Regions from separate parts of the Corynebacterium sp. SCR221107 genome, predicted to be linked through region 2. Evidence: predicted binding sites of a transcription regulator. Region 2 holds the regulator's gene; each other region holds the start of a gene.
What was found. The regulator LexA, encoded in region 2, represses DNA repair genes until DNA is damaged. The targets are predictions, from matches to a motif close to CGAACANNTGTTCG.

Region 1 (10,733 bases), 240 kb from region 2:
TTCGACTTTGCCTGCTTAGTAGCGGCGCGCGGTGGCCTTGTCGGCAAGTGCCTCTAGGGCTTCGACCGCGCCGGGTTCGAACTCGGCATCTGCAAGGTGAGCCAAGCCCTGGGCGGTGAGCTCGCTGATCAAAGCCTCCACGTCGTCTTCGGCGCCGGTGGCGCGGATAATCGTGGCCAATGCGGCGATATCATCGGCGGATTCGACCATGCCCACTCCCTCGCGAATCGCCTGGGCAGCCTCCTTATCGCCGCGGGCATCGGCACGCTGCACAGCCTTGGCGATGAGCACGGTGCGCTTACCCTCTCGAAGGTCATCACCGGCGGGCTTGCCGGTGATAGCCGGATCGCCAAAAACCCCGAGGAGGTCGTCGCGAAGCTGAAACGCAATGCCGATGTCGCGACCGTATTTGCGCAACGCCGCAATCTGCGACGGTGTGCCGTCGGCAAGCGTGGCGCCGATGTGCAAAGGACGCTCGATGGTGTAAGCAGCCGTCTTGAAACGATTGACCCGCTGGGCGCGATCCACCGACTCGGAACCGGAGGCCTCGTTGACAATGTCGAGGATCTGACCCCCGATCACCTCCGTGCGCATGCCCCGCCACGGCTCGAAAGCCCGGGCCAAAGCCTGCGGCGGAAGCGCGCTGGAGTGAAACATGTCATCGGCCCACACCATGGCAAGATCGCCGATCAGAATCGACAAGGATGCGCCAAAATGCTCCGAAGAACCCCGCCAGCCCCGGCTGCGATGGCTCGCCTCGACGCTGCGGTGAATCGTGGGATTGCCGCGGCGGGTATCCGAGCTATCGATATAGTCGTCGTGGATCAAGGCGCAGGCCTGGATGAATTCGAGGCTGGATACCGCCTTGAGAACCGCCGCCGGATTATATTCATCGTCCTTCCATCCGCCCACCGCGCCAAAACCCGCCCAAGCGTACGTGGGGCGGATGCGTTTGCCGCCGCCTAGGACATAGTCGCGCAACAGCGACACAGACTCGTTGACCGGGGAGCCGATCGGGTCGATGAGGTGTTCCTGAGCGGCAAAGTAATCCCGCAGGCAGGACTCGACGTGGTGCGGAAATTCCTTCAGCGACCACGGCTCAAGCGATGCGTGCGTGGCATCGGGTTCAGGGTGGTTGGCAAAAGAGGGGGAGGCGTTCATGATAGCGATCTGTGCGGCTTTCTACTTCAAACGTGCGGCCCGGTTTTTAGGAGGCGAGGCCCGTGTCCAGAAACCGGAAGGGGTGGGAAAACTGCGGGAATGCTTTTTCATTCCTGCTCTCTGTTAAATAAGATACCCGGCATGGCCGTACAACCGATTCCCGCCTCATACCAACGAACAATCACGGATGTCATCAGCATGCCCAGCCCCGGGCGCATCCCGTTTTCCGTTGAGTTCATGCCCCCGCGCGATGATGCCGCGGAGGATCGGCTGTGGAAGGCGGCAGAGACCTTCCATGATTTAGGCGCCAGCTTCGTTTCGGTGACCTACGGTGCGGGTGGCTCCTCCCGCGAGCGCACGACCCGAGTGGCTCGCAAGCTCGCCCGGCACCCCTTGACCACGCTCGTTCACCTGACGCTGGTCAACCACACGGAGGAAGAACTCATAACCATCCTCAAGGACTACGCCGCAGCGGGCCTGTCCAACCTGCTCGCCCTGCGCGGCGACCCGCCGGGGGGTGACCCATTGGGGGAGTGGACCCCCACCATTGGCGGCTACCATTACGCCTCCGAGCTCATTGAGCTTGCGAAGTCCCTTCCCGAAACCCAGCACTTCCAGGTGGGTATTGCAACTTTCCCCGAGGGGCACTTCCGCGCGCCATCGCTCGAGGCGGACACGGAATTTACCTTGCGGAAGCTGCGTGCCGGCGCGGAGTTTTCGATCACGCAGATGTTCTTCGACGTCGAGTACTACCTGCGTCTGCGCGACCGGCTTGCGAAGGCAGATCCCGAACACGGCACGAAGCCAATCATCCCCGGCATCATGCCGATCACCAGTCTGCGCAGCGTGCGGCGTCAAATCGAGCTTTCCGGTGCGCATCTTCCCACGGCCTTGGAAGACCGCCTTGTGGCCGCGGCCGCAGGCGATGAACAAGCTCACCGCGACGACATCCGCAAGGTAGGCATCGAAGTCTCCACCCACATGGCCGAGCGGCTCATCGCCGAGGGCGTGCCCGACCTGCACTTCATGACCATGAACTTTGCCCGCGCCACCCAAGAGGTATTGCACAATCTGGGCATGGCGCCGGCGTGGGGCCCGGAGCTGGGACACGACGCCGTTCGCTAATACGCTTGCCGACGCCCAAAGTTCCGCTGCCTTAGGCCGGTCAGTGGCGGCCGGCCTGGAGGGGAAGCGCTGCCTCCAGGATGGCAAACGGGCGCGGATCGCCCCGGAAGACGAAGCTTCTCATGAAATCGCTAAACCCAACGGCTCGATACAATCCGAAGGCATTATTGGCCTCGAGGTCGACTTCCGGAGTAGATAGCAACACGTAGGGGCGGGTGGTAAGGGCCAGCAGGGCTTGCAACAACCCCATCCCAATGCCCTGACGTTGGTAGCGCGGGGCTACATGGATCTCGGTGAGCTCGAAGAAGTCCGCCAGTACCTCGCGTTGGTGCTGGCTTGGCCCGCCGTGTTCGAAAAGTCCGCGGGAAATCTGGCGGGTCCACCAACTATTCGCCCGTCCATCATGGCCGTAGGCAACCCCCAGCAGATGCGTACCGTCATGGGCGATGACGCACTGCCAGCCGGGTTCGGTGGTGTCGTGGCGCCAAATATCGATCCGTTGAGCCCGCATGCTGGGGGAATAACCCATCGCCTCGATATAGATGTCCACCAACTGCGGTGCGAGGTGCGAAAACTCCAGCGTGCTGATGGGCATGAAGCTAACTGTCACCCATCCCAATCTACGGCAGACCGCATGCGGTGCGCGTCGAAATCGACCAATGTGTGGGGTTCGTGCCCGCATGTCTGGGCGCGGGTTGGACCGTAAGACTAAGGCAAAGCCCCTGACCCCTATCCAAATTCAAACAAATGTTCTAAAATGAAGGTGTGTTCGAAAGTTTATGTCGAACACGCCCGCTACTTTGTACCTACTGCTTGCACATCGCATGGTTGCCCAAAGCTTGGCGCTTGTTACCAGGGCATGAGCAACAAACGGCACTTGTGGTCAGGTGTGATGGGTCAGGAAGTGAACAACATTTCGGTAATCGCCACACGGGGCGGTTGTCGAAAACGCGAACAATGAAAGGAGTCTTGGTCATCATGTCACAGGTAATTTCCGCCACCGCAAAATTTAATCGCCCCGCATTAAAGCGGGAGGAATTTCTGGGCAAGGCCAGAATCCTGCTCGCGGAAGCTAAGAAGGCGCAAACAAAGGGGCAAGCGGATCTGGCCTTGGAGTACGCATACCAAGCAGCGTTGCGCACGGCCGGAGCGAGGATTGCCACCTCTAAGGTGGCAGGCCGGGCTCGCAAGCCCAAGAGTGCTTGGGATCAGCTTCGCCTTGTTGATGAGGAAGGGATGGCGCAGGCGGAGAAGTTTTCTGCCTACTCGCGCATCCGATCCCGCGTTGCCAGTGGTTTAGAGTTCGGGATTGATGAGGGCGTGGTCCGCCGCCTTATTGTTGAGGTCCAGGCGTTTATCTACGAGGTGGAAGGCGGGGCGGAGTTCTTGTCCGTTGCCGCCTAGTCCGGCGAAACTTCTTAGGATTTCCTTGACGTGTCCGTGGTGGGCATGCCCCCAATGGGGGCGCTGCCGGGTGGTGGTGCGAAAGTGGTGAGCAGGGATTTTGTTTCGTTGAGAATGAATTATCTGGGCGGGGAACTTTATTACTATCCTTGTAGTTGTTACAAGTGAACTCGAATAAAACCCGCTGTTAACCCCAGCTTTTACCCCAAGGAGGTTAGGGTGGCTCTCTCAGAACAAGAGCAACGTGCGTTGCGTGAGATTGAGCGATCGCTCTTGGCTGATGACCCAACGTTTGGCGCATCGGTCGCCGACGTGGGGGTGGACCAAACCGGCGCGTTCAGCCTTCGTGGCATTGCCACCATTGTTGTTGGCCTCGTCCTTCTCGTCGGCGGAGTGGCCTTGAGTCAGATGTCCTTGTGGTTTGTTGGCATCAGTATCGTCGGCTTCCTTGTGATGCTGGCCGGTGGCATCAGCATGCTCAAGGGCAAGGGTTCCAAGCTGAAGGATACCGCGCGCCCCAAGAAGGCCTCGCGCGGCTCGGACAATAGGCTCGGCGGCCGCATGGAGGAAAACTTCCGCCGCCGCTTTGAGAACTAGCCCTTCCGTTTAGTTTTCCACGCGGGCTGACCATGAGATTTTCATGGGCAGCCCGCGTTTTTAATAAAATCGTGGAGCTGGGCGCGGATGGATATCACCGTCGCGCAACTCATAGGTCCCTCGGGCGGCAAGGTGTGGCTGGTCAAGGACTTCGTCTGGGCTGACGACTTCGCTGACACAGGCATCCGACCCGTCAAAGACGGTCACCCACTGCGCCTGCGTGCGGGTGGCGAAGACGTCCGTCAAACGCTGCTCAAGCCTCGGCCACTGGGACGGGTTGTATTGCTCGCGCGGCTCGAAGTCATCGAGCTCCAAGCGGATCAAGAGTTGTTGGAAAAACTCGGGCTCGATCGCGCCGACGGCCATGAAACGATCATCCCTGGTCCGATAGCAACGATAAAAAGGCGCCCCACCGTCGAGGAGGTTGCCGCCTACTCCGCCATCCCACTGTCCTGCCGCGCGCATCGAGTGCAGCATTGCGGTCATCGACGCGCACCCATCGACGATGGCGGCATCGACGGTGCACCCCGTTCCGGTTGTCATGGCCTTGATCAGCCCCGAGAGCACGCCGGCGACTAAATACATAGCGCCGCCTCCGAAGTCGCCGAGAAGATTCAATGGGGGAACCGGCGTCTTATCGCTGCTCACGATCGGGGCGAGTGCGCCCGAAAGCGCCACGTAGTTGATATCGTGTCCGGCGCGTTGGGCGAGAGGGCCGTCTCGGCCCCAGCCGGTCATGCGTCCGTAGACCAGGCGGGGGTTGATCGCCTGCAGATCTTCGGGGCCTAGGCCCAGGCGTTCGGCTACGCCGGGGCGGAACCCTTCCAGCACGATGTGGGTGGTGCCGATTTCGTCCAGTAGTCGTCCGCGATCTTCTGATTCCTTGAGGTTTGCGAGGAATACGCCCTGGTCGCGAAAGAGTACTCCGTGGGCCACCGTGCCGTCGCCGGTGCGGGCATCGGGACGTTCAACGCGGGTAACTGTCGCGCCCATGTCGGCCAGCACCATCCCGGCAAACGGAACCGGTCCGATTCCTCCGAGGGATAAAACCCTAATTCCGGACAGGGGTAACGCGCTGGTGGTGGGAAAGGTCTTCACGGGGCCTCCTTGAACACGAAGTACAACTGTGATGGAGGTTGCTACATGACGCTAGTGTGAGGCGGGCAATTCAGCCACCCTCCTCATATTCCCCACTTTCCCCCACGGTTGTTAGAGGGGGTGTCCGGCGAAAGGTGTTGGGGATGCGTGTTTCTGAAGGGGGCTCGGTCGAATCGTTAAGCAAAAACCAAGGTAAATGGGTATAAAGGCGTTATTTTAGAGACTTGCGGGATATTTGTATGTCAGTGATATGTGTAGTTAGTGCCAGTGTCTAATGTTCTGATTTGTTGCTACTGGGGAATGGGGTCGACCCGCGATGGGAAAAATCGCCCCACTTTTTATTTATGCAGGCAGTAGGGGGTATTGAGGGGCAAATTCGCGCGAATTTTGCATCCTTGCTACCTAAGGTGGGGGAAAGTGGGGTAGGGTGGTGGACGATGATGAAGAAGTGGGGCAACGGAGTGAGGTTCTGCGCCACGAATTTGCATCGCTAAAAACTGAGAAAATCTGACTCGTTGTGCAGCTGGAGGTTGGGCCTGAGATGTTCCTCGGTACCTATACCCCCAAGTTGGATGACAAGGGTCGCCTCACGCTTCCGGCGAAGTTTCGCGATGAACTAGCCGGTGGCCTCATGGTTACGAAGGGGCAGGACCATTCTCTCGCCGTATATCCCCGGGAGGAGTTTGTGGCAAGAGCGCGTAAAGCGGCGTCCGTGTCCCGAACCAATCCTGAGGCGCGTGCATTTATTCGTAACCTCGCGGCGAGCGCGGATGAGCAACGCCCTGATGGGCAGGGGCGCATCACGCTTTCGGCGGCGCATCGCGCCTATGCGGGATTGACGAAGGAATGCGTGGTTATCGGCTCGGTCGATTTTCTCGAGATCTGGGACGCTGAGTCCTGGAACGCATACCAGCAAGAAACTGAGGCCGCATTCTCTTCGGCCGAAGGTGATGTGCTGGGCGACCTGCTCTAGGGCGAGGTGTGCGTAGGAACTCCGTTCGGAGCGTTGGGATCTGGTGTACTTCCCCGATATCAGATGTCTTCCCCGGACGGGGCTCTGTGTACATCGCGCCCGGGGGTCGGTGCGGGCTTCGCCTTTAAGGCAGTGCGGGGCGAGGTTGAGAGGCGGCATTGAGTAATGAGGGGAGGGGTCATGGCGGACTCATCTGCAACAGAAAACAACACCAGCAACTTAGGCACCAGCCGTGCTGGTGAAGCCACCGTGAACTACGATATCGCAGCCAACCACGGACATGTGCCCGTCATGCGTGAGCGGATGGCCTCTCTGATCCAGCCCCCAGTCGAAGCCTTCGGCAAGCGAGCCGTCATCCTCGACGGCACGCTCGGCGCCGGTGGCCACACCGAGTATTTCCTCACCACCTTCCCCGACGCAATGGTCGTCGGCCTTGACCGCGATGAGCACTCGCTTGCCGCAGCTCGCAAGCGACTTGCCCCTTTCGGAGATCGGTTCCTCGGCCTGTACTGTCGCTTCGACCAATTTGAAGGCCCGCTTGCCGACGCCGCCAGTCGCGAAGTCGCACCAGCTGCTGCCGCCGTTGCGCATGGCTTCGCTGGCGCCCTTTTTGACCTTGGCGTGTCCAGCATGCAGCTCGACCAGGTAGAGCGTGGCTTCGCCTACCGTGTCGATGCACCGTTGGATATGAGGATGGATGACAGCTCAGGGATTACCGCCGCCGACATCCTCAACACCTACAGCCACGGCGAGCTCGCCCGGATCCTCAAAAACTACGGCGACGAGCGTTTCGCCGGGAAAATTGCCTCGGCAATCGTGCGTGAACGAGAAAAAGAGCCGTTTAGCACCTCCGGTCGGTTGGTGGAGCTTTTGTACGCCACCATTCCGGCCGCCAGCAGGCGAAGCGGAGGGCACCCGGCCAAGCGCACATTCCAGGCGCTTCGGGTTGAGGTGAACCGGGAGCTGGAAGCAATCGAGAACGTCATTCCGAAGGTGCTCGAGCACCTCGCGCCGGGTGGGCGTGCGGTCTTTATGTCTTATCAATCCTTGGAGGACAAGATCGTCAAGCGTGAGTTTCGCGAGGCTACGACGTCGAAAACGCCACCGGGTCTGCCGATGGATCTACCGGAGTATGCGGCGAAATTCAGGCTGATCACCCGGGGCGCGGAAAAGGCCACGGAGGCGGAAATCGCGGAAAATCCCCGCTCGGCCCCCGTTCGGGTACGTGCAATCGAGGCCATCGGGGATCAAAGCGAGAACTAATTTCCAACAAACAACCATGAACAACCCAACACCGTCCTTAGCCCATCACGACCTTTGAAGTTGGAGCACACCATGACCATGACGCACGGATCAAACCGCGATTCACTGCGTCGCTCGCACGTGTCGAGGGACTATTCGCGTCATCCTCAGCAGGCTTCCACGGTCGTAACCCGTAGGCCACCTCGCAGCGATGCACGCGGAGCTACCTCCACCACGACGCCCCAGCGACAGGGCGAGCGCGCACTGGTGCCCCCGGGGCGTCGTCGCTTCCAGCACCGGCCAGGCTCGCAACAACAGATTTCCAATCGTGGTCGGCGCGTTGCCGACGCGAAAAAGGCGGTTGATCCGCATCGGGTGCGCATGCTCATCGGAGTGCTTGCCTTTATCTCTTTCGGTGTGTTCATGGCAATGATGATCTCCGGTTGGACCACAGCGCAGACCTTTACGATCAAAGACCTCAATAATCAAGAGTCGGTCCTGGATAATCAGATCGAGACTCTCAATCGCGACCTGCAAAACGCCTCCTCTTCCGCGGAGATTGCCAGACGCGCGGCTGAGATGGGCTTGGTTGTACCCGACCAGCCCGGCATCCTGGAGGTCGGAGAAAATGGAGACACAAGCGAGCAGCGCCCCGCGGGTGATGTCACGCGCCCTATAGTTGATGTCAACGGGCAGCAGATCACGGCCTCGGCAGTATCCTCGGATCCGGCCAAGACCCAAGAGGTCACTTCGAACCTCAATCCGCTACCTAACACGGGTACCACCTCTAGCAACGGCGACGTGGCGTCCAACGCGGCGCCTGTTGCCGGAACCACCGGTGCTACCAACGACTCAGGTACCACGATTGCGCCCTATGCTGCGCGTTAAGGCGGACACTATCAGTGACAGGTTCACAACCGTCTCAGGGATATCCTTCCCGTGACCACTCCAACGGCGCAACCGGTGCCCCACGCGGGCGCCGTTTAGGCGATTACCGCACGCCTTCGGAATCAGGTCGCGATGCCAGCCGAAGATACGAGCGGGAGCGGGAGCTAGGGCTCAAAAGACGAGTCAATTCGGCCTCCTCAGCAAGCTCACAATCCGACGTATTCAAGCGCCGCACCCGTCTGATCAGTCGTATTGCCATCCTCACAGCTGTCGTCCTTGTGGTGCGTTTGGCGGTCGTGCAGCTGTGGTGGGGGCCGGACCTGTCCAGCCTCGCCGAACAACAGCGCACCCGCGTCTACGTTGAATCCGCACGCCGCGGCGAAATCCTTGACCGATATGGCAATCAGCTCGCCTACACCATGCAGGCGCGTTCGCTAACGGTTTCGCCCATTACCTTGCGCAGCGAATTGCGTGAACAAGCCGAAAACCGGCTCATCAGCGAAGGACAGTCGGGTAATTATTCCGGCGATGCCAGGGAACAAAAGCTTGATGACATGGTCGCTGAAGAGTTGGAGCGTTATTCTCGACAAATCCCGCAGGCGATCAAGGACTCAGGCGCCTCCACCGACGACATCAAACAGGAAGACCTGCTGACCAAGCTGAAAAACGATAGCCACTATGAGGTGCTGGTGCGCAACGTCGATCCCGATGTTGCCGAGCAAATCGCGGCGGACTTTCACGGTGTGGCAGCCGATCTGCAAAACATCCGCCAGTACCCCAATGGGGCGGTAGGGGGCAATTTCATCGGCAAGATCTCCCAGGATGGGCAGGGACAGTTTGGCTTCGAGGCCTATAGCGATTCCCTGCTTTCGGGTATCGATGGGCGCGCTACCATGGATGTTTCCGCCAAGGGCGAGGTGATTCCTGGTTCCACCCGCGATGAGGTGCCGGCCACAGACGGAGCAACTGCCACCTTGACCATCGATCTAGACCTGCAGACCTACGTTCAGCAGCAGATCGAGCAGGCAGTGGCCAACTCTGGTGCCCAGTCGGGTGAGGCCGTGGTGCTCGATGTGAAGACTGGGCAAATCCTAGCGATGGCCAATTCGGACACCATCGATCCCATGGGTGATATCCAGGCGCAGCTAGACCAAGGCAAGGATTTCACCAACGATCCTGTAAGCTCCCCGTTCGAGCCCGGCTCGGTGGCCAAGATCATCACGGCCGCCGGTGTGATAGAGGACGGGCTCTCCACACCGGACGAGGTTTTGCAGGTTCCTGGTTCCATCGACATGGCTGGCGTGACGGTGCGCGATGCCTGGGATCACGGTGTCGTTCCTTATACCACCACGGGAGTTTTTGGTAAGTCCTCGAACGTGGGCACCCTCATGCTGGCTCAGCGCATCGGCGAGGACCGCTTTGCCGATTTGCTCAACAAGTTTGGCATCGGCCAGCCCACCGGCGTCGAGCTTCCCGCTGAATCCGCAGGCCTACTGCCGGATCGCGCCCAATGGTCGGGGGGAACGTTTGCCAACCTCCCGATCGGCCAGGGAATGAGCTGGACCCTATTGCAAATGGCCAGCGTGTACCAGACCCTGGCCAACGGAGGTGTGCGCATCGAACCGCGCATCATCGCGGAGATGAAGGATGCCCAAGGGCAGGTCATTGAGCAAGCCGAGCCGAAGCAGACTCAAGTGGTCAGTGCCACGACAGCGCGGACGGTGGTGGATATGTTCCGCTCCGTGACACAAGCCGATCCGACAGGCGTTCAACAAGGTACAGGCTCTGGTGCGGCCATCGAGGGCTACCAGGTTTCGGGAAAGACCGGAACCGCACAGCAAGTCGATCCCGAAACCGGCGCGTACTCTAACTCGGCGTATTGGATCACCTTCGCAGGCATCGCTCCGGCGGATGACCCGCGTTTCGTGGTGGCCATTCAGCTCGACCGCCCGCAGCGAGGCGTGCACGGGGAAGGCGGTCAGTCGGCCGCCCCGCTGTTCCACGACATCGCTAGTTGGTTGCTCGACCGCGACAACGTTGCGCTGTCGGAGCCGATGGAGGGCCAACTGATCCTCCAGGCACAGTAAATTACTTCTTAATACAAACGAAGCCACCACCACCGGGGCCACACCCACGGCCCCATACCGAGGTAACGTGCGGAAAGGACCCACTCGTCATGTCAGCAACACTGAAGGCTTTGGCAGGCATTGCCCACGGTCGACTTTTTGGTGCAACGCAGGACATC
Region 2 (10,733 bases):
CACGCGCAGAACCTCGTCAACATTGCGACCAACAGCATCCGGGGTAACGGAGACGAACTGGATGATGCCGTCTGGGTCGATGATGAAAGTGGCACGGTCAGCAACGCCGTCAGCGTTCTCAACGCCGAGGGCCTTGATGAGGTCGTGCTTGATGTCGGAAAACATCGGGAACGGGATCTCCTTCAGCTCTGGGTGGGTTGCACGCCAGTTGAAGTGGGAGAACTCGTTATCCACGGAGCCACCGAGAACCTGGGTGTCACGGTCCTGGAATTCCTCATCCAGCTTGCCGAAGGCAGCGATCTCGGTTGGGCACACGAAGGTGAAGTCCTTCGGGTAGAAGAAGACGACCTTCCACTTGCCCGGGTAGCTTTCGGAAGTGACGGTCTCGAAGTAGTCCTCCGGCTGCGTGGCGTTCACATCGTGCAGATCGCCACCCTTGAGGGCGGTGAGGGTAAACTCAGGGAACTTCTCGCCTACGGTCAAAATAGCCATCTCATGTCCTCCAATTAGGCTAGGTTTGAAAATTAGTGCCAACTATTGGTGCTGGTCGACCCTTCCCACCGTGTTGGCCTGCCGGTCGCCACACCCAAATGTGCAGCTCCGAAAAGTCGCTTTTCGCAAAAGAAAATCCCAGTTCAACAGGCACCATTTCAAAGGCACCTCACCAAACCGACTAAAGGTAAGAGTTTTCTTTATTGAATCCAACCACCAAATAAAGTTTAGGCTCCGCCATCCAGTAGCGCTAGCGACTAACCCCTTTATGGCCAAGGCCTTCAAGTGTATAGCGCCAGTGATTAGCCAAAAGGCCCGCATTTGGTTCACCTAACTAATCAAGAGCCTCCAATATACTAAACCTATCTAATTGGCGCTGTCAATATGAAATCCCTCTGAACTTGTATATAGTTTATAGGTATGGCCAATAAGGAATACCGCCCTACGCTTGCGCAGTTACGTACCTTCGTGACTATTGCCGAGAACAAGCACTTCGGCACGGCTGCAGCAAAGCTCAACATCTCACAGCCCTCGCTTTCCCAGGCGCTGGTGGCCCTTGAGGCCGGTCTGGGAGTTCAACTCATTGAGCGTTCCACCCGGAGGGTGATCGTCACTCCTGCCGGCGAAGGTCTACTCCCCTATGCCAAGGCAACACTGGATGCGGCCGATACTTTCATCGCGTTCGCCCATGGTGCTTCGGGGACGTTATCTGGACCTTTGTCCTTAGGTATCATCCCCACCATCGCGCCGTATATCCTTCCGGGACTGCTCGAGAGCACTCAACGCGACTTTCCAGATCTTGAACTGCGCATCGTCGAGGATCAAACTCAGCATCTTTATCATCAGCTCAAGGACGGTCACATCGACTGCGCAGTGTTGGCTCTTCCCACGGAACAGCATGGGCTTACAGAGGTTCCGCTCTATGAAGAAGACTTCATCATGGTGGTGCCAGCCAATCACCCCTTTGCCGGGCGCGATGACCTTCAGCTCAAACACCTCAAGGATGTTGATCTCCTCCTGCTCGAAGACGGCCACTGTCTCCACGATCAGGTTGTCAACCTTTGTCGACAGGTGGAGGTCAATCCGGAGACCTCCCCCTTGGCTGAAACTCGCGCCGCATCATTGACCACCGTGCTTCAGCTCGTCGGCGCAGGAATTGGCGCGACCCTCGTCCCCGAATCCGCGGTCCCCATCGAGTGCCAACGCCCCACCATCCGTACCGCACATTTTGGCCCCAACGTCACTGCGTCTCGCAACGTGGGTCTGGTTTTTCGTTCCTCTTCTACACGCGTCGAGGAATTCCAGCAACTTGGAAAACTCGTTGCTGACGCTTATCGGGCAGTCATCGCTTAAACCCACCTTCTGTCGAAAGCGCGGTCTGATTCCGCAGTGCTTCCATGGCACATGTGCTTTACGTGCTAATCGGTTGTGCTCACAGCTTTCGCGTTCGTTGCCTTAACGACGTTGCAAGGCGCGCAGAATCTAGCGTTGACTCCGCGAACTACGTGCGTGCCCGCCACGGCGACTGCAGCTAGGGCACCACTTTGTGTGGGCCAGTTAGTATTTCGACTCGTTTTCATCCTTATGGCTAGGCAGGCTGGAGGTACCTCACTTCCGGCCTGTTTTTTTTGTTCTCAAGCAATACGTTGCGCGAGGTGGTTCGCGCAAGCTCGATACACACGAAAACCACAGGAGTCGGCTAGTTTATGAATGCTACTTTGCTTTCCGACGTTTCCTAGGCGTCCTGCGAATGCACGCGCCTAAGCCCTACCACGCCCCGCAGAACAAGCCGTGCCCGCAGTCCACCACGAGGCCGTACTGTGCCGACCATGGTCGTCGGAAAGCGATAATGCACAAGACATAGCAAGGCAAAAGCAGCCGCGCCAACAACCTCGCACGGGCAGGACCTACAGGTGTCAGTCGCGAAGAACGCCGCGAAGATCACTGTGGCGACTAAGACTCAACCTTGCGTATGAGTCGCTCCAGGCAAGTGTCATCCCTCTCGACGCCACCTTTGCTTGCCTTCCGTGCGCACGCCATGCGGTATTTGGCGTGCAATTCACTAGAATGTTGCTTGATTATGAACAGTGAACATCGCAATCACGCAGCACAAACCGCTTCTTCCGCATACTCTGGTACCTCAACCGCCAAACACACCCCTGCTGGCGGGAACGATGCGTCCGCGGGTCAACAGCCAGACCGCAACGTACAACGGGAACGAGGACGCGACTACGGACAGGCGAATTCCGGTGACAAACGCAACAAAAAGCACCGGAAGCGGTCTCGGCGAAAAGCACGTGCCCGACACGCTCAGGATGATTACTCCCGTGCGGTTAGCCCAGAGGTGGCAGCACGCCGAGCAGACCTCGAAAAGTCGCTTGACAATGTGAGCATTACCAACGCCCAGGGCTTTCACCGCAGGCTTCGCAAGGCGGCATCGTTGCGAGCACTCGATGCGATTGCCTTAGATGTTGACAAGGCGGCGCGCGCGGTGGAGGAAAGAAAAGCGCATATTCCGGAGATCACGTTCCCCGACAACCTGCCCGTTTCCGAGCGGGTCGATGATATCGCCCGCGCCATCATGGACAACCAGGTTGTCATTATCGCCGGCGAGACCGGCTCCGGAAAGACCACCCAGATTCCGAAGATCTGCCTGTCCATCGGACGAGGCATTCGCGGCCGAATTGGACATACCCAACCCCGCCGTCTGGCTGCCCGCACCGTCGCAGAACGCATCGCTTTTGAGACGGAAACGCAGATCGGTGATCTCGTTGGCTACGCCATTCGATTCGATGACGTCGTCTCCGAACGCACCGCCGTCAAGATCATGACCGACGGCATCCTGCTGGCCGAAATGCAGCGCGATCACTATCTCAATGCCTACGACACCATCATCATCGACGAGGCCCACGAGCGCAGCCTCAACATCGATTTCCTTCTGGGCTACCTCAAACAACTACTGCCGCACCGACCGGATCTGAAGGTGATCATCACCTCGGCAACCATCGACCCAGAGCGCTTTGCCAAACATTTCGCCGACGCCGAAGGAAACCCGGCCCCAGTCATCGAAGTCTCGGGGCGCACCTATCCGGTGGAAATCTTGTACCGCCCACTGGAGGCACACGTTGGCGAAAAAACCGTCGATATCGACCCCGTTGACGGACTCATCGGCGCGCTAGAAGAACTCATGGAGTACGGGCCGGGCGATATCCTTTGCTTCTTTGCAGGCGAGGCTGACATCCGGGAGGCTCGCGAAGCTATCGATGGGCAGAAGTGGCGCGGCGTTGAGGTCGTGCCCTTATATGGACGACTATCAAACGAAGAACAGCACAAGGTCTTTCGCCCTCACGCTGGCCGACGCATCGTGCTGGCCACCAATATCGCGGAAACCTCCCTTACGGTTCCAGGCATCCATTTCGTCATCGACACCGGAACGGCACGTATTTCTCGGTATTCGCTAAAAAACAAGGTCCAACGCCTGCCCATCGAGCCAATTTCCAAGGCCAGTGCCAACCAGCGCTCAGGACGATGTGGGCGCGTCGCCGACGGAATCGCCATCCGTTTGTATTCTGAGGACGATTTTTTAGCCCGGCCCGACTTCACCGATCCTGAGATCTTGCGTACCAACCTAGCGAGTGTCATCCTCCAGATGGCAAGCCTTCGGCTAGGTGATATCGATGAGTTTCCTTTCATCGAAAAACCCGACACCCGTTCTATCCGCGACGGCCTGCTCTTGCTGCACGAGCTCGGCGCCTTAGCCAATGCCACCTCAGAAGGGGGCACCCCTAAACTGACCTCTGTAGGCAAAACCTTGGCCCGCATTCCAGTCGATCCGCGGATGGCACGCATGCTCATTGAAGGGCACAAACTTGGTTGCTTGGATGCCGTCAACGTGATCGTTGCCGCCTTGTCGATTCAAGACGTCCGCGAGCGCCCGACCGAGAAACAAGCACAGGCAGACTCTGCCCACGCTCGATTCCGGGACAAGAATTCAGACTTCCTCACCTACCTCAACCTCTGGAACTATCTTGCCGAGGAACGCGCCGCGCTGACAGGCAACGCTTTCAAGAAGAAGATCCAATCGGAATTCCTCCACTACATGCGCATTCGCGAATGGTGGGATCTCGTGCGCCAGTTGCGCAATATAGAGGACCAGATCGGCTGGGACGCTCCCAGAGACGATGTAACCCACCCCGATGACGACCTCGTCCATCAGGCCTTGTTGGCAGGCCTGCTCTCACACATCGGGATCCGCATCAGCGACTCCCGCGAGTTTCAAGGAGCACGCAACACAAAGTTCGCCATCTTCCCCGGCTCAGCCCTTGCCAAGAAACCACCGCAGTACCTGATGGCCTCCGAACTCGTGGAAACCTCTCGGCTGTGGGCTCGCGACGTGGCCTCCATCCAACCACGTTGGGTGGAGAACCTAGCCGGTGACCTCCTAAAATACCAGTATACGGAGCCACACTGGTCCTCCAAACACACCAATGCTATGTGCTACCAGCGCGCAACGCTCTACGGTGTCCCGGTGATCGCGGATCGCCTCGTCCCCTTCGCGCGCCTGCATCCAGATCAGGCACGCGAGATGTTTATTCGCCATGCCCTCGTCGAAGGCGAATGGACGACGCACCATGAATTCTTCCACGCCAATTCCGCCAAGCTAGAAGACGCCCAAGCAGTCGAGGCCAAGGCGCGCCGCCGCGATCTCATCGTCGATGACGAGGCGCTTTTTGGCTTCTACTCACGTCGCATCCCCAAAGACGTGGTGTCAGGTGCGACCTTTGATAAGTGGTGGAAAAAGACCCGAAAGTCGCAACCGGATCTGCTCGACTTCGATCCGGAGAAACTGTTGCAGGATGCGGCAGAGGAGATTACCGAAGAGCAATTCCCAGACACCTGGCGCCAGGGAAGCGTCGAGTTGAACCTGAGCTATGTGTTTGAACCAAGTGCTGTCGACGACGGTGTCACAATGGAAGTGCCCATTCCCCTCTTGGGCGGTCTTTCATCTGAAGGGTGCGAATGGCTCGTGCCAGGAATGCGGGTTGAATTAGTTACCGAGCTGATCCGCAGCCTGCCCAAGCATATTCGACGCCTGGTGGTCCCGGCACCCAATTTCGCCGAAAAGATCACTCCGGATCTGCATCCTGAGCGCGGTGAACTCTACGTCCAACTTGCGGCAAGACTTCAAGAGATTACTCGGGTCAGCGTTGACCACACCGATTTCGATCTGGAAAAGATCCCAGCTCATCTCAAGATGCGCTACGCAGCGGTGGACAGGAAGGGCAAAATTGTCGATGCCGATCGCGACCTCGAGTCACTCAAACGTCGCCGCGCCAACCAGATCAAGTCCTCCGTTTCCCGAGTCAACCGGCGTATCGAGCAGGAAGAGTCTTCCACCTGGACACGCGACACCTTGGGCGAAATCAAGGAGGACATCAACACCACCGTCGATGGTCACAAGGTCAAGGCGTATCCCGCGCTCGTGGCCACCGCCAACGGTTTTGCGGTCAAGGCAATGCCCACTAAGCAGGAAGCCGATGCCGCCATTCTCGCTGCCAACCTCACGATGTTGCTGCGAGAAATCCAGGTCAATACGCAAAAGTCCCTCAATGGACTGCCGCTGAAACAACGGGTAGCGGTGGAGAATTATCCACACGGTGGTCCCAATGGTCTCATCAACGACATTCGCACGGCAGCAATTCGTGACCTCATGATGGAACACGGTGGCCCCGTTCGTTCCCCGGAAGCCTTCCAGACACTACTGGCCACGATTCGTCCCATGGTCCCCGGTCGGGTACGTCAGATCGTGGTTGGTCTCGCCCCAGGGCTCGTGTCCTACTTCGATGTGCAAAGCAAGCTTCAAGGCTGGACTGGTGACGCCATCGAGGATCTTCGGCGTCAGTTGGATTTCTTGCTTCCCGAACATGCTGTAGCCAAGTACGGACTTCCCCGACTCAAGCACTTGCCCCGCTACCTTCAAGCGATGAGCATCCGGCTCGAGGAAATGGACCGGAATCCAAGCAAGGACCAACAGCGGCAAGATATTGTCAACAACCTTGAGGCTCAGCTTGCCCAGGCAATGAAGGCTAAGCCCCACAACTCCGTTCGGGTCAGCGACATCCGCGACATCCAGTGGATGATCCAAGAGCTTCGGGTAAGCCTTTTCGCCCAGCGTCTCGGCACGGCCCAAAGCGTGTCCGAGCGAAAGATTGCCAAGGCGATCCAAGCGCTATAGAAAACTCACGAGGGCGTAGGTAAACACTACCTACGCCCTCGTTGTGAATATCGTCTAACGTCTAGGATTCCTTTTGCCGATCGCGTCTGCGCATGAGTCGAATCTCTGATTCAAAGTCATCTGCGCTCTCGAAAGACTTATACACGGAAGCAAAACGCAAATAGGCGACCTCATCCAGCTCGCGCAGTGGATCCAAGATTGCCAAACCAATTTCGTTGGCATACACCTGCGACGACCCCTTATTACGTACTGACTCCTCTACTTCCTGGGCCAGCATCTTTAACGCGTCCTCGGAGACGTTGCGCCCTTGACAGGCGCGACGAACTCCGATGATGACCTTTTCCCTACTGAAAGGTTCTGTGATTCCGTTTCGCTTAATAACCAGCAGTTGCGCCTTTTCTACTGTGGTGAAGCGCCCACCGCATTCGGAGCATTCACGCCGCCTGCGGATTGCTGAGCCACCATCGATAACTCTGGAATCGATGACCTTGGAATGTTCGTTGTGACAGAAAGGGCAATGCACGAGTTCATCTTACCCATCCCGCGAATCCAATTTATTCAGCAGCGTGACAATTCACTGTGGTGTGGTCTGGAAGGCGGTGCTTTGCGTCAGCGAGTGTTGAGCCGGCGACTGGTTGATCTCGTCGTCCTTCGGTGCTGACGCCAGGATTCCGGCAAACAGAGTCAGCCCTAACACCACTCCCACGATGGCGCTAACGAATGAGTTTTGTGAGTTCGAACTTCGGTCCTGGTGCACCAATGAAGGTTGATTTTCCTGACCTAGCGTTCGAACACCTTGTGCATAACGTGCGAAGTCTAAGGTCTCCCCATCCCACGTAGATGCGGCAGGAACGACCTGCGCCGGCAACGGCTTCCGGCTATTGGATGAGTTAATACCTGAGAGTACAAGGGACATCATCATTCCTTTCCACGAAAGATAGAATTGGGGCTCCTCATGTGGCACGTTTGCTTCAAGCGGAGAGCATAGCCAGCACTCACCCCATCAAAAACATGAGGAAGTTGTTTTTTCGCTTACTTGTTCGAAGTATGGATCACGGCAGAGATTCTGTCAACTATTCTGGCCATTTTTCGAACACCTGTACCGCGATTGGAGCCCATCGACTAAACTTGCCTATGAACAATCAAATACGTATTCGAAGTGCCAGTAACACTGCACTTTCCAGTCTCATTCAGTCCCCTACAAGTGGGTTCGCTCCACGGTAAGCTGGGCCATTCACAGCCCAGCTTCCCAGTTTCAACAGCACCCAGATTCCACAGGAGGGATTGACTCGATGGTGCCTGGTTTTCTACGGGCGCCATCGCATTGAGACTCGGAAGATTTTGGACTTCAAGTCCAACGCTTTTTACGCGGTTCAATTCCAATCCCCAAAGATCGAGTTAAAACCCGCACCAAAAGTCCACATTTTGCCGAATAAATTCAAAAAAGATCCACACGGAAGGATAGATCTAAAGACCATGAGCCCCGCGAAGAAGTCTTCAGAATCCAAAGGACGAGGTCTTACCGATCGCCAGCGCCGAATCCTTGAGGTCATCAATGACGCCGTTGTCTTGCGCGGCTACCCACCGAGCATCCGCGAGATTGGCGATGCGGCCGGTCTTCAGTCCACCTCCTCCGTGGCCTATCAGCTCAAGGAACTGGAGAAGAAGGGGTATCTTCGACGTGACCCCAACAAGCCTCGCGCTGTGGATGTTCGAGTCCTGCCCGAGGTAGCCAAGAAGCCCGGAAAGAAGACCACCAAAGAGGTCCCAACCAGCCCCATCCCCGAGGAGCTTGCGAGCCAATCATCAGGAATCTCCATGGTTCCAGTGGTCGGCTCTATCGCAGCCGGAGCCCCCATTCTCGCCGAAGAAAATGTTTCTACGTACTTCCCTCTCCCCACCGACATCGTCGGCGAAGGCGACCTATTTACACTCGAGGTTGTGGGGGACTCGATGATCGATGCCGGCATCCTCAACGGTGACTGGGTGGTTGTTCGCTCGCAACCTGCAGTTGAGCAGGGCGAATTTGCCGCCGCACTCATTGACGGTGAAGCAACAGTCAAAGAGTTTTTCCGCGATGATTCGGGCATCTACCTCCTGCCACATAATCCCGCCTACGATCCCATCGACGGTACCCATGCGATCATCATGGGCAAGGTCGTCTCTGTGATGCGCAAACTTTAAGCAACCGCGTCCTCCTTCTTGGCTCTAGCCGATTGACCCCGTGTCAGATTCATTCTGGCTCGGGGTTTCGCTATATCTCTGTCTGTGAAAATTCGGCCAAATATGCCCGATTCACCCCCGTAATAGGCTGGAAACTTAACAGTTTGACCATTGTCACATGTTTAGTTGCTTGGCATTACCACGCAAGTAAAAGGGCTATTTCACAGGATTATTCGTGGAATTCCGTGAATTGATGCCCGTTTACCCCTAAAACAGACATGTTGTGCCCTATCGGAACGTTCCAGACGTGCGACAATAGGTCATAGCTGAAGAAATGGAACCAACCACAACATTCGGACATCACGATTGCCCAATTTGTGGTGAAAAATGAAGAAAGCGTGAACTAGCAATGTATTCGGAGGAACGTCGTCGCCAGATCGCGTCGCTCACTGCCGTCGAAGGAAGGGTCAACGTCACCGAATTGGCCTCTCGCTTTGACGTCACTGCAGAGACCATTCGGCGTGACCTAGCCGTTTTGGACCGCGAAGGCGTAGTCCATCGCGTCCATGGTGGCGCCGTCGCCAACCAGACTTTCCAAACCACGGAATTCAGCCTCGACACTCGGGCGCGTTCGGCGTCGGGCGCCAAGAATTCCATCGCCCACGCTGCACTGGCTTTCCTTCCGGAGCCCAACGGTGGCATGTTCTTGGATGCAGGTACAACAACCGCCGCTTTGGCGGACCTATTGGCCGTCCAGCCGCAGGCGAAGCAGTGGTCGATCGTTACCAACAGCCTTTCCATTGCCCTATCATTGGCAAATTCCGGCCTCGATGAGATCCAACTTCTCGGTGGCGCTGTCCGCGCGATCACCCAGGCCGTCGTCGGCGACACTGCACTGCGCACCTTGGCGCTCATGCGCGCTGACGTTGCCTTTATCGGCACCAACGCCTTGACCTTGGATCACGGGCTGTCCACCGCCGACTCCCAGGAGGCAGCGATCAAGTCCGCGATGATTACTAATGCTCACAAGGTCGTTGTCCTGTGTGACTCCACGAAAATGGGCACCGACTATCTCGTCAGCTTTGGTTCCATCTCGGAGATTGATGTGATCGTGACCGATTCGAACGCACCCGAGACATTCGTTCAAGCCCTACGGGACAAGGGCGTGGAAGTAGTCATCGCACCGTAGGCGTCGGAAAGCACAACCTGCAACCGGCGCACATCCGTTTTCACCAAGCACCGGCGCTCTTGATAGATCTCTTCACGAAAAGTTGCCAACTGCCAGATAGCCTCAAATAGGAGGTTTCTCGAAGGAACGCCTTGAGGAATGTGCACCACATTATGCCTTCTTCACGAGCAGATTGAGACGCCGCCGAAACCTTGCATAGCAGGATGCACCGAACCGTGACAGAAGCACAGCCGGCCGGGACCTCCTTTATAGGAAAGGTCCCGGCCGGCTCTTTTTAGCTTGTCAGGCTCTTAGCTTGGCTGAATGATGGCACGAACGGCGGCGCGAGCCTCCGTTGCCCCTTCGGCATCAAGGGCTGCTGCAGCGGCCTTCTGGCAGGTTTCCAGATCCACTGCGGCCAGCTGAGCTCCGACGCCTGCAATCGCGGTGGAGGCAGCGGACAAGGAGTTGACGCCAAGACCGGTCAGGACACACGCCAACAGCGGATCAGCTGCGGCCTCGCCACACACACCGACGGCGGTATTGAAGCGCTTGCCTTCCTTACAGGTGTGATCGATCAGGCGCAGGACAGCCGGCTGCCAGGGGTCGGTTAGGTAAGCCAACTGCGGGGACATGCGGTCGGCAGCCATCGTGTACTGCGTCAGGTCGTTGGTG
Region 3 (10,733 bases), 1.2 Mb from region 2:
GCGTACTTTTCATCCTGCTTGTCCGTGCCCGCGCTTCCCGACGGCAGGTACAGCGAAGCCACCACGACCGGTTGGCCGTGGTCATCGTAGGTACCTGCGATGAAGCGCCCCGAGTCTTCGAAACCATCAATGCCGATCGTGACGCCGGTAAGCGGGGTGCGCGACAAGATTCCGACCCCGGCGCGCCCCTTGGCCGCAGCGGGGGCGCCGACATAGTGCCAGCCGGCATCGAGTGCTGGCGCGAGCGCTGCTAGCGAGTCCTTCTCGCTGGCGCGGACTTCTTGCAGCAAGACGATGTCCGATCCGGAGGCCTGCAGCCACGGCAAGAAACCTACGTTGTGCTCGCTGCGTTGCTTGACAGCAGCGCGGATTCCATTGACGTTCACGGTCGTAATTTGCATGGGTTCATAGTAGAGGCATCGTCATTACCAATAGAAACCCCGTGTCCTTTTCGCGTCCTTTTCATTCCTAAAGCGACCGATCATTTCGAGGTCTCTGCGTTTGCACGATGTTGTTTGCACGACTTTCGGGGTCTGAATGCTAAGACCGAACGCTAACACTGAATGCTTAAGCGGTGAGACGGATTTTTACAGGCCTAGCACCCTGCGACTAGGGTGGGCACTCGTGCCAAAAATGACCCCTAGTTTTGAAAACGACTCACATTCAGCCCCCAACGAAGGTGCGAACTTAACCCGCCCCGGTTCAAACTCGGTTTCGGCGCCGACAGGTTTTGCCGCCAAAAGGCGCCCGATTCCGCGCCAGACGGAAATTTCCAATTCCCGGCGGGTGATCACGATGATCGCTCTTGCCTTGGGCGGGTTCGGCATCGGGATAACGGAATTCGTCTCAATGGGATTGTTGTCGCTCATCGCCAAAGACTTCGCCATCACCGAGGATGTCGCAGGACATGTCATTACCTCCTATGCCTTGGGGGTTGTCATTGGCGCACCGCTGATTGCGGCACTGACCGGGCGCATACCGCGCCGTCGGCTTTTGCTGATCCTTATGGCGGCGTTTACCGTCGGTAATGGCTTGAGTGTTTTCGCCAATTCTTATGGGCTCTTGCTGGGGGCGCGCTTTATCGCCGGTATTCCCCATGGGGCGTATTTCTCCGTGTCGGGGCTCGCGGTGGCCTCGATGGCCCCGGCTGGGCAGCGTGGCCGGGCGATGGCCTTCGTCGGCATGGGTTTGCCGCTGGCGACGGTCGTCGGTGTGCCCGTGGCTCAGGCGCTGGGTCAGCATGTGGGCTGGCACGCGGCGTATGTTTTGGTGGCCGCCATCGGGCTGATCACGCTGGTGTCGCTGTGTTTTCTTATGCCTCATATGTCGTTGATGGCCCCTACTTCCCCACTGACGGAACTGGGCGCGCTCACCAAGGTGCAGGTGTGGTTGTCGCTGGCGATTGGCGCGGTGGGATTTGGAGGCATGTTTGCCGTCTATACCTATATTTCGTGGACGATGACTGAGCGTGCCGGTTTAAGCGCGGATTACATGTGGCTGGTGTTGATGTCGTACGGAGTGGGCATGGTGGCTGGAAACTGGGTGGGTGGCCGTTTGTCGGACTGGAACCTGGAGTTGGGGATCTGTGCGGCCTTGTGCGCCATCGTGATCACGTTGGTTTCTTTCTACTTCACCTCCTCGCATCCGATTCCAGCGTTAATCAATTTCGGGCTCATCGGCGCTTCGGGGTCTACTTTGGTGCCTTCCCTACAGATACGACTCATGGATGTGGCCGGGCGGGCGCAGACGTTGGCGGCTGCACTTAATCATTCGGCGCTGAATATCGCCAACGCCTCCGGTGCGGCCTTGGGTGGTGTCGTTATCGCGGCCGGTTTCGGGTACGCCGCCCCGGCGCTGGCTGGCGCGGCCCTAGGCAGCATTGCGATTGCAGTGTGGGCGGTTGCTTTTGCTTTACGACGACCACCGCGCGCACGCACCAAGGTCATTTCATCGCAGCGGTAATAGACGTAGCGTCTTTACGCATAGCAACCTCTGGCCGTCGCAAAGCAAGAAAGCGACAGGAAAGATCCCGACCGAGGTATGACAGGCACCCACCCGGGATTTCATGCAGGCGCCACGGCCGGCCGTCTGAGAGGACAGAAACGGCTCAAAATAGGACAAGCGTACTGTTTTACCCCCATTACCCGCGCCCCCAAACGGCTGCATAAAGGGGGTTTTCGCATGACCATGCGGGTTTTACCCTCAATAGGCGGTATTCTAGACAGTTGTACTTGAAGCGAATTTGTTGAGGAGACTCATGGCAAAGATCATTTGGACTCGCACCGACGAGGCCCCACTACTTGCTACCTACTCCCTCAAGCCAGTCGTCGAGGCATTCGCCTCCACCGCTGGTATCGAGGTCGAGACCCGCGATATTTCCCTCGCCGGTCGTATCCTGTCTCAGTTCCCGGACTACCTCACCGAGGAGCAGAAGGTCGCCGACGCTCTTGCAGAGCTCGGTGCACTGGCCAAGACTCCTGAGGCCAACATCATCAAGCTGCCTAACATCTCGGCATCCGTCCCACAGCTGAAGGCCGCCATCGCCGAGCTGCAGTCCCAGGGCTACAAGCTCCCGGATTACCCGGATGCACCGGCCACCGATGAGGAAAAGGACGTTCGCGCCCGCTACGACGCAGTCAAGGGCTCTGCCGTCAACCCGGTTCTGCGCGAGGGCAACTCTGACCGCCGCGCACCGATCGCCGTGAAGAACTTCGCCAAGAAGAACCCGCACCGCATGGGCGCCTGGTCTGCCGACTCCAAGACCAACGTCGCCACCATGACCGCTGGCGACTTCCGTCACAACGAGAAGTCCGTCATCATGCCGGCCGCCGACACCTTGACCTTCAAGCTGGTCAAGGCCGACGGTACCGAGGAGATCCTCAAGGACGGCCTGAAGGTTCTCGAGGGTGAGGTCATCGACGGCACCTACATGTCTGCCAAGGCACTCGATGAGTTCCTGGCTGCTCAGGTCACCCGCGCCGCTGCCGAGGGCGTGTTGTTCTCCGCCCACCTCAAGGCCACCATGATGAAGGTCTCCGACCCGATCATCTTCGGTCACGTCGTGCGCGCCTTCTTCGATAAGACCTTCGCCGCCTACGGCGAGCAGCTGCTGGCCGCCGGCCTCAACGGCGAAAACGGCCTGGGTGCCATCCTGGCCGGCCTCGACGCGCTCGACAACGGCGCGGAGATCAAGGCTTCCTTCGAGGCCGAGCTTGCCGAGGGCCCGGCCGTTGCCATGGTCAACTCCGACAAGGGCATCACCAACCTGCACGTTCCTTCCGACGTCATCGTCGACGCCTCCATGCCGGCTATGATCCGTACCTCCGGCCACATGTGGAACGCCGCAGGCGAGGAGCAAGACACCCTGGCCGTGCTGCCGGATTCCTCCTACGCAGGCATCTACCAGGCCGTCATCGACGACTGCAAGGCCAACGGCGCTTTCGACCCGGCCACCATGGGCACCGTCCCGAACGTCGGTCTGATGGCACAGAAGGCCGAGGAGTACGGCTCCCACGACAAGACCTTCAAGGTGCCGTCCGACGGTACCTTGAAGGTCGTCAACTCCGCCGGCGAGGTGCTCATCGAGCACGACGTCGAGGCTGGCGACATCTGGCGCGCCTGCCAGACCAAGGACGCCCCGATTCAGGATTGGGTCAAGCTGGCTGTCAACCGTGCTCGCCTGTCCGGCATGAAGACCATCTTCTGGCTGGACCCGGAGCGCGCCCATGACCGCAACATCCGCTCCCTGGTGGAGAAGTACCTGGGCGACCACGACACCACCGGCCTGGACATCGAGATCATGTCCCCGGTCGAGGCCACCAAGGTCTCCATCGAGCGCATCCGCCGCGGCGAGGACACCATCTCCGTCACCGGCAACGTGCTGCGTGACTACAACACCGACCTGTTCCCGATCCTGGAGCTTGGCACCTCTGCCAAGATGCTGTCCATCGTTCCGCTGATGGCGGGCGGCGGTCTGTTCGAGACCGGTGCCGGCGGTTCCGCGCCGAAGCACGTCCAGCAGGTGGAGCAGGAAAACCACCTGCGTTGGGACTCCCTGGGCGAGTTCTTGGCGTTGGCCGAGTCCCTGCGCCACATCGCCAACACCGAGGACGCGCCGGCCGCAGCCGTGCTTGCCGACGCCCTCGATGCCGCCACCGAGCGCCTGCTCGACGAGAACCTCTCCCCGTCCCGCAAGGTGGGCGAGATCGACAACCGCGGCTCCCACTTCTTCCTCACCAAGTTCTGGGCCGAGGAACTGGCCAAGCAGACCACCGACGCCGCGCTGGCCGAGGTCTTTGCCCCGGTTGCCGCGGCACTGGATGAGAAGTCCGAGGAGATCGCCGCAGGCCTGATTTCTAACCAGGGTGCACCCGCCGATCTGGGTGGCTACTATGCACCGAATGAAGCAAAGGTCACCGCGGTCATGCGCCCGGTCGCTGCCTTCAACGAGATCATTGATGGCCTGAAGAAGTAGTGTAAGCACCTTCCTTACGCATAGACCTCCCGCCACCCCGCGCGATAAGCCGGGGTTGGCGGGAGGTTTCTTTTCGTCAGCGCGCAGGTCGCGCGGTGCTATCGGTAATGACGGCACGCATTCCCCGGCAACGCGAAAGCAAGAAAGTGGACGTTGCAGTTTGCAGCGGTGGACGTCGGCAAGCATAAGCGTGTATCGCCAGCGCTCCCGCGTGCCTCGTTGCTTTCCGACGCCTACCGGCGGGCAGGTCTTACGCGAAACAGACCGCTCTGAATGGGTGATGAATATAATTACCTACCGTATTTACCTGCCCTTTTAAAGAAATATAGACCGCTTGGTTTACATGTCTCGAAATTGAGGACTAACGTGCATTCATGACGCAAGGCACGACGCACACCGGCTCTTGACCACTCTATTGCCGATGCTAGCCGCCACCCTTGTCAAGAATTTTCACGAAAGGTAAAAAGAAATGACCACCAAGTACGATAACTCCGGTGCAGCCGACTGGGCACTGGCCACCCGTTCCATCCACGCAGGTCAGAGCCTCGATGGAACCCTTAACGCCCGCAACCTTCCGATCTATCAGACGTCTTCTTATGTTTTCGATTCCGCAGAGCACGCCGAAGCCCGCTTTGCGCTTCAAGACGCCGGCCCGGTGTACTCGCGCCTGACCAACCCAACCACCGAGGTCCTCGAAAACCGCATCGCCTCCCTCGAAGGCGGCGTCCACGCCGTCGCTTTCGCATCCGGCCAGGCCGCTGAGACCGCAGCCATTCTCAATCTCGCCGGCGCCGGCGATCACATCGTTACCTCCCCGCGCCTTTACGGCGGCACCGAAACCCTGTTCCAGGTCACCCTCGCACGTTTGGGCATCGAGGTCACCTTCGTCGAGGACCCCGACGATCTCGATTCTTGGCAAGCAGCCGTCAAGCCGAACACCAAGGCTTTCTATGCAGAGACCTTCGCCAACCCTCAGGCCGATGTCCTCGACATCCCGGCGGTTGCCGAAGTCGCCCACCGCAACAATGCTCCGCTGATCGTGGACAACACCATCGCCACCGCAGCACTCGTGCGCCCCCTAGAGCTCGGCGCCGATATCGTCGTAGCCTCCCTGACCAAGTTCTACACCGGAAATGGCTCCGGCATCGGCGGTATCCTCGTCGACGGTGGCACCTTCGACTGGACCGTCGAGCGCGACGGCAAGCCGCTGTTCCCTTACTTCGTCACCCCGGACCCGGCTTACCACGGTCTGAAGTACGCCGATCTCGGCCCCGCCGCCTTCGGCCTCAAGGCCCGCGTTGGTCTGCTGCGCGACACCGGTGCAACCCTGTCCCCGTTCAACGCATGGGTCACCGTCCAAGGCCTCGATACCTTGAGCCTGCGCGTAGTTCGCCACAACGAAAATGCCGCCAAGGTCGCCGAATTCCTCGACGCCAGCGACAAGGTAGCCAAGGTCAACTACGCAGGCCTTGAATCCTCCCCATGGTATGCAACCAAGCAGAAGCTGGGTCTGGACTACACCGGCTCGGTGTTGTCCTTCGACGTCGTCGGCGGCAAGGATGAGGCCTGGCGCTTTATCGACGCCCTCAAGCTGCACTCCAACCTGGCCAACATTGGCGACGTACGCTCGCTGGTGGTGCACCCGGCCTCCACCACCCACTCGCAGTCCGATGAGCACGGACTTGAGCGTGCCGGCATCACGCAGTCCACCATTCGTCTATCCGTGGGTATTGAGGACATCAACGATATCCTCGCCGACCTGCAGCGCGGTCTAGACGCCATTTAAGTACCGCTAGTACCACCCGGCTGTGGGTGGCTTCGGTTAGCCCCGTCTGTACGTATAGTCGGACGGGGCTTGCTTGCACCCCATGAGTCGCAAGTAGGTAATTCAGGGAAGACGTCCGGGAAAAGGGCGAGACGTGCATGGAAGCCTGTGGGCGTCGGAAAGCAAACGAAACACCGCGCAAGGAAAGCGAAACAAGACGTACTACCTCAACGCAGAAGGTCCTCGAAATAGACTAGACCGAGCGGTACAGGTAGGATGTTGAGCATTTGAAACAACGGGAGGGACAACCGTCAATGGACACTTCTGGAGCGCTCAGCACGGTCTCTATCGGCGACTTCACCACCGAGGCCGGCGCCACGATCTCGAACGTCACCATCGCCTACCAGGCCTGGGGCGAGCTCAAAGACGACAACGTCATTCTCATCGAACATGCCTTGACCGGTGATTCCAACGCAGCCGAATGGTGGTCGGGAGTAATCGGGCCAGGCCTGGCGCTCGACACCGATGTCTACTGCATTGTTTGCACCAACGTGCTCGGTGGCTGCAAGGGTTCGACGGGGCCGAGTTCTATCAGTACTGACGGTGCTGCTTATGGCTCCCGCTTCCCTGCTATCTCCATCCGCGACCAGGTCGATGCCGAATGGGCTTTCCTCCACGCCATCGGCATCACGCACCTTCACGCTGTCATAGGCGGCTCCATGGGTGGTGCCCGCACACTTGAATGGGCACTCAAGTACCCAGACATGCTCGACGCCGCCTTCGTCATCGCCGTCTCTGCCCGCGCTTCGGCATGGCAAATCGGCATCCAAACAGCCCAAATTTCGGCCATCGAGCGCGACCCGCATTGGAATGGGGGCGATTACTACGATTCCCAACCACCGACCGAAGGGCTCGCCGCTGCACGCCGCATTGCGCATCTGACCTACCGCGGTGAACTAGAAATCGATGAACGCTTCGGGACCCAAGCACAAGCCGGGGAGAATCCACTTGGCCCCTTCCGCAGCAACAAGCAGCGTTTCGCAGTACAAAGCTACCTTGATTATCAGGGATACAAACTCACGGAGCGTTTCGACGCCGGCTCCTATGTCACGCTTACCGAGGCGCTCAATCGCCACGATATTGGCCGTGGTCGAGGCGGGTTGAACAAAGCCCTGGCTTCCTGCAAGGTGCCTACGATGGTCGCTGGCGTAGATACGGACATTCTTTACCCTTACCACCAGCAAGAGCACCTTTCTCGTAATATTGGAAACCTCCTCGCGATGGCGAAAATCTCCTCCCCGGTCGGCCACGATGCGTTCCTTACAGAGGCGCGGCAGATGGACCGCATTATTCGCCACTTTTTGACGTTGGCTAGTGGTACTGACGCCGCCGACACTATTGAGTTCTCCATATAGCCGGCCCGGCAGGCAATCGTCACCGATATTTCCGCCGGAAATTCTCAGGTGCGTTCCTTGACTCTTTGGCAAGTTGTCACCGCCGCGCCATGATCCGTAAGAAGCGAATCGGGTCAGGGGCACACGCGCCACTAGCCTCCGGATCAACAAAAGGCAGGACTAAACCCGTGGAGGGCTTATTGGGAAACGACGAAGCGAACGCGCCTGACGATACAGCGCGAGCGATGACAGCCGTCTATCATTTTTTAACGCAACCCACTTGCAGCCACAAGTATTTTAGGCAAGAGGACCTCCGGTTGTCGAGGAATCCTCGACTCAAGTCGAGCCCATTATGCTTGTCGTAAAATTGGAGTCTTTTCCTGCCATTGAGCAACACCAAGACCGGGTTCCTCTGAAGTAGTCAAAAGATGCGCACATTCCCCTTGCCCGGCAGATCTGTGCTCCATGGGGGGATTCCACGACTGTTAGTTGCTAACCCCCTTGCGGGATTTTTAACCGATGGCGTAAACGACTGGCCTCGCCTTCCGAAAAGGTGGAGTTTTTCAGCTATCTATCGCCCCCTCGCGTATCTACCGCCCTTCGTGCCAGTAGGCGCAGTAGTGGTTCGACCGTGTGGTTGCCATGTGTCAGTGCATCGAAGATTGCCCCCTCAATAGCGCTAAGCCTCGAGAACGACTCACCTATCCCTATTCGCTTCGTCGAAGTCCGGTTTTCCGCCAAACCCAATCACCCTACCCCCGTATTCGAAAATTTGTTCCCTTTGGATCATTGGGGAACCGAAAACAGTATTGTCTCGTCTTTTATCAGCAGTGACCAACCCACGGCGCTCATCTTGGGGCGTCCTCCAGCGGTTTCTTTCGGCGGCGTTGTCACTTGCATTGTCACCGAAGTCAACGACGAGCACCGGCGCATCGCGAAGACACAACGGTGACTAGGCGGTAATGCTTGGCAGTAGGAGGCAGCCCTTAGCACCGCGTCAAGCGTGATGAGCAAAGACTGCGGAAGTAGACGAACAAACAGAAAGGTTTCACCTATGGATTCCCACCACCCCCGCCAGGACATCGACCACGCTATTTTCACCCCCAATTCCCCTGAATCAGGTCAGCACCCAGGACGCTGCCCCGACGATAGCTCCCGCGCAGATAATCTCGATTCAGCCCAAGCTAAAAACACAACAACCCAGGACAACACAGATCCGCGCCACTCACCCACCCCGCGCCCGTCCCCGGCCAGGTCACAGCCGGAAAAGGGAGGAGCACACGCGGAGGTGCCCACGGATCTTCAAGAAAACCCTCCTGTCAACCAGGCTCAAGCTACCGTGGATAACTATCGGCACCTCGATGGTGGCGACCGCTTTTCCTCCGACAAGATGGAGACCAATTACCGCTATGTGCAGCTGTGGGGTTCGTGGCATCCTCCGGAGGAGATGTCCGAGCGCGAACTCCTTTCCTACCTCAGCGCGGCCCGCGGAGAGTCCTTAGGCGAGGCTCGCGATCATCTCCGCGTGAGCACCATGCTGCGCGCGTTCCCACAATTGCATGCTTTGGCGTTGCAACTGAAGCATTTGTGCCCAACACGGTTACGGGCAATTGAGAAGCAGGTGTGCGGCGTCCGCGACGTCGATAAGCGCAAAACGCTCGACGCCATGCTAGTTGAATTTTTCACGCCCACCGTACCCAATGAGGTCTTGCCGCAAGCACAGACGATCACAAAAAGGGTGCGTGAAATGGTGCTTCAGGTCGATCCTGGAGCCGTCGCACAGAAGAAGGACATGGCCAAGCGCACTGCCAGTGTGCGTCGCGGCGAGCCCGGTTTTACCCGTTTTAGCTTCCATCTGCCCGACGATGAGGCCCGTGAGGTGCGCGCATTCATGGACACGTCGCTGCACCGGATTACCACTCAAGAGCACGCTCGTGCGCGAGCAGAAAACCGCACACCAGCCAAACTTGATCTGGCAGATTCCTTGCTGGCCGGCATCCGCTCACATTCGAAAATCAAGGTCGTACACAACACGTTTACCCGCGACGGCGTGCTATTTCTCAATGGCGTCGGCCCGCTTGACGACGACCAGGCCGCCCGTTTTCGCGAGGCAGCAATTGAACGCACCCTTGACGTTGACGCCTCCGTCGACGCCTACCAGGTCCCGGAACGCATGCGTACTACCGTTGAGCTTTACGACGGCCACTGTCGCTTCCCCAACTGCGACGCACCCGCGATCTACTGCGAGATGGATCACCGCGTCGAGTATAACCTCGGCGGCAAGACCGAGGTCAGCAACCTATTTTGCCTGTGCAAATATCACCACAACTTAAAAACCGAACAAAATTTCCATTACGCCCACCTGGGCGAGCGCGTCCTCGAATGGCATTTCAAAGATGGCACCACGGTGACCACCTTTCCCAATGGGCCAGCTGCCCCGCGTCGTTTCACTGGCAAGTCAGTTAACAAAGTTTACGCCGATCGCGCCGAACGTCGACGCGCATCCAACCGTGCTTCCTCAGCGCACCCATCGGCGCATGAGAAAAACAGGACGTCAGCGCCGGGCGATTTGCCGCCTGATGCCGCCTGACTTGCGCCCTGCTTCAAGAATGGCGGATACCCATCGGGGCCCAGAAACCACGCCATTTTGAGGTAACCCCCGGGGCGACTGCGACGGTATTTAACGCTTATTCCGCACCCTTAAGCACCGCCCTAGGACAATCTGCTCACTGTCTGCCAAGTCACGACTGCCCCTGCGTGGGATGCTGTCCAGCGGGGACGGGAGGGTTTTCGCGCCTGCATCTTTTTAAGAAAATGACGCTACAAGGACCGCTCAGGATGAATCCTCAGCACAGTCCTACGGGCGCCAGGGACAGCGTGCGGCAACGGGTATCTAGGCTTCGCAAAAGGACAAGGACACCTAGGCGATCCAAACGGCGATAAGGCCTAAGGCATACGAATGGCAGGTGCTTTGCGAAGAATGAATTGTCTTTCCTTAGCTTCAAAGAAGCATCAAGGAGCCTCGGGAGGAAACCAAATCAAAAAGGGCACAGCAAAGACCGGGTAAGGCTCTCGCTATTGGAAGAGGCGAAAGGCGCCC

Region 1: PAB09_RS08910 (SAV_6107 family HEPN domain-containing protein) is a predicted target of LexA. The motif match lies at 3,027-3,040, and genes of this name have one in related genera.
Region 3: PAB09_RS02880 (HNH endonuclease signature motif containing protein) is a predicted target of LexA. The motif match lies at 8,399-8,412, and genes of this name have one in related genera.

Annotation. Positions count from the first base shown of each region.
Region 1 covers NZ_CP115670.1:2,071,821-2,082,553, reverse strand. Annotated here, with positions in the region: gene PAB09_RS08925 (polyprenyl synthetase family protein) at 16-1,161, opposite strand; gene metF (methylenetetrahydrofolate reductase [NAD(P)H]) at 1,303-2,286, shown strand; gene PAB09_RS08915 (GNAT family N-acetyltransferase) at 2,327-2,881, opposite strand; gene PAB09_RS08910 (SAV_6107 family HEPN domain-containing protein) at 3,265-3,690, shown strand; gene PAB09_RS08905 (DUF3040 domain-containing protein) at 3,910-4,287, shown strand; gene PAB09_RS08900 (CaiB/BaiF CoA transferase family protein) at 4,348-5,385, opposite strand; gene mraZ (division/cell wall cluster transcriptional repressor MraZ) at 5,927-6,358, shown strand; gene rsmH (16S rRNA (cytosine(1402)-N(4))-methyltransferase RsmH) at 6,650-7,621, shown strand; gene PAB09_RS08885 (hypothetical protein) at 7,694-8,488, shown strand; gene PAB09_RS08880 (peptidoglycan D,D-transpeptidase FtsI family protein) at 8,728-10,575, shown strand; gene PAB09_RS08875 (UDP-N-acetylmuramoyl-L-alanyl-D-glutamate--2,6-diaminopimelate ligase) at 10,665-10,733, shown strand, end outside.
Region 2 covers NZ_CP115670.1:1,836,451-1,847,183, forward strand. Annotated here, with positions in the region: gene PAB09_RS07955 (peroxiredoxin) at 1-492, opposite strand, end outside; gene PAB09_RS07960 (LysR substrate-binding domain-containing protein) at 913-1,845, shown strand; gene hrpA (ATP-dependent RNA helicase HrpA) at 2,573-6,727, shown strand; gene nrdR (transcriptional regulator NrdR) at 6,789-7,250, opposite strand; gene lexA (transcriptional repressor LexA) at 8,204-8,911, shown strand; gene PAB09_RS07980 (DeoR/GlpR family DNA-binding transcription regulator) at 9,300-10,079, shown strand; gene ptsP (phosphoenolpyruvate--protein phosphotransferase) at 10,370-10,733, opposite strand, start outside.
Region 3 covers NZ_CP115670.1:609,671-620,403, reverse strand. Annotated here, with positions in the region: gene PAB09_RS02910 (exodeoxyribonuclease III) at 1-401, opposite strand, end outside; gene PAB09_RS02905 (hypothetical protein) at 588-869, opposite strand; gene PAB09_RS02900 (MFS transporter) at 796-1,962, shown strand; gene PAB09_RS02895 (NADP-dependent isocitrate dehydrogenase) at 2,258-4,474, shown strand; gene PAB09_RS02890 (O-acetylhomoserine/O-acetylserine sulfhydrylase) at 4,944-6,260, shown strand; gene metX (homoserine O-acetyltransferase MetX) at 6,554-7,654, shown strand; gene PAB09_RS02880 (HNH endonuclease signature motif containing protein) at 8,688-10,223, shown strand.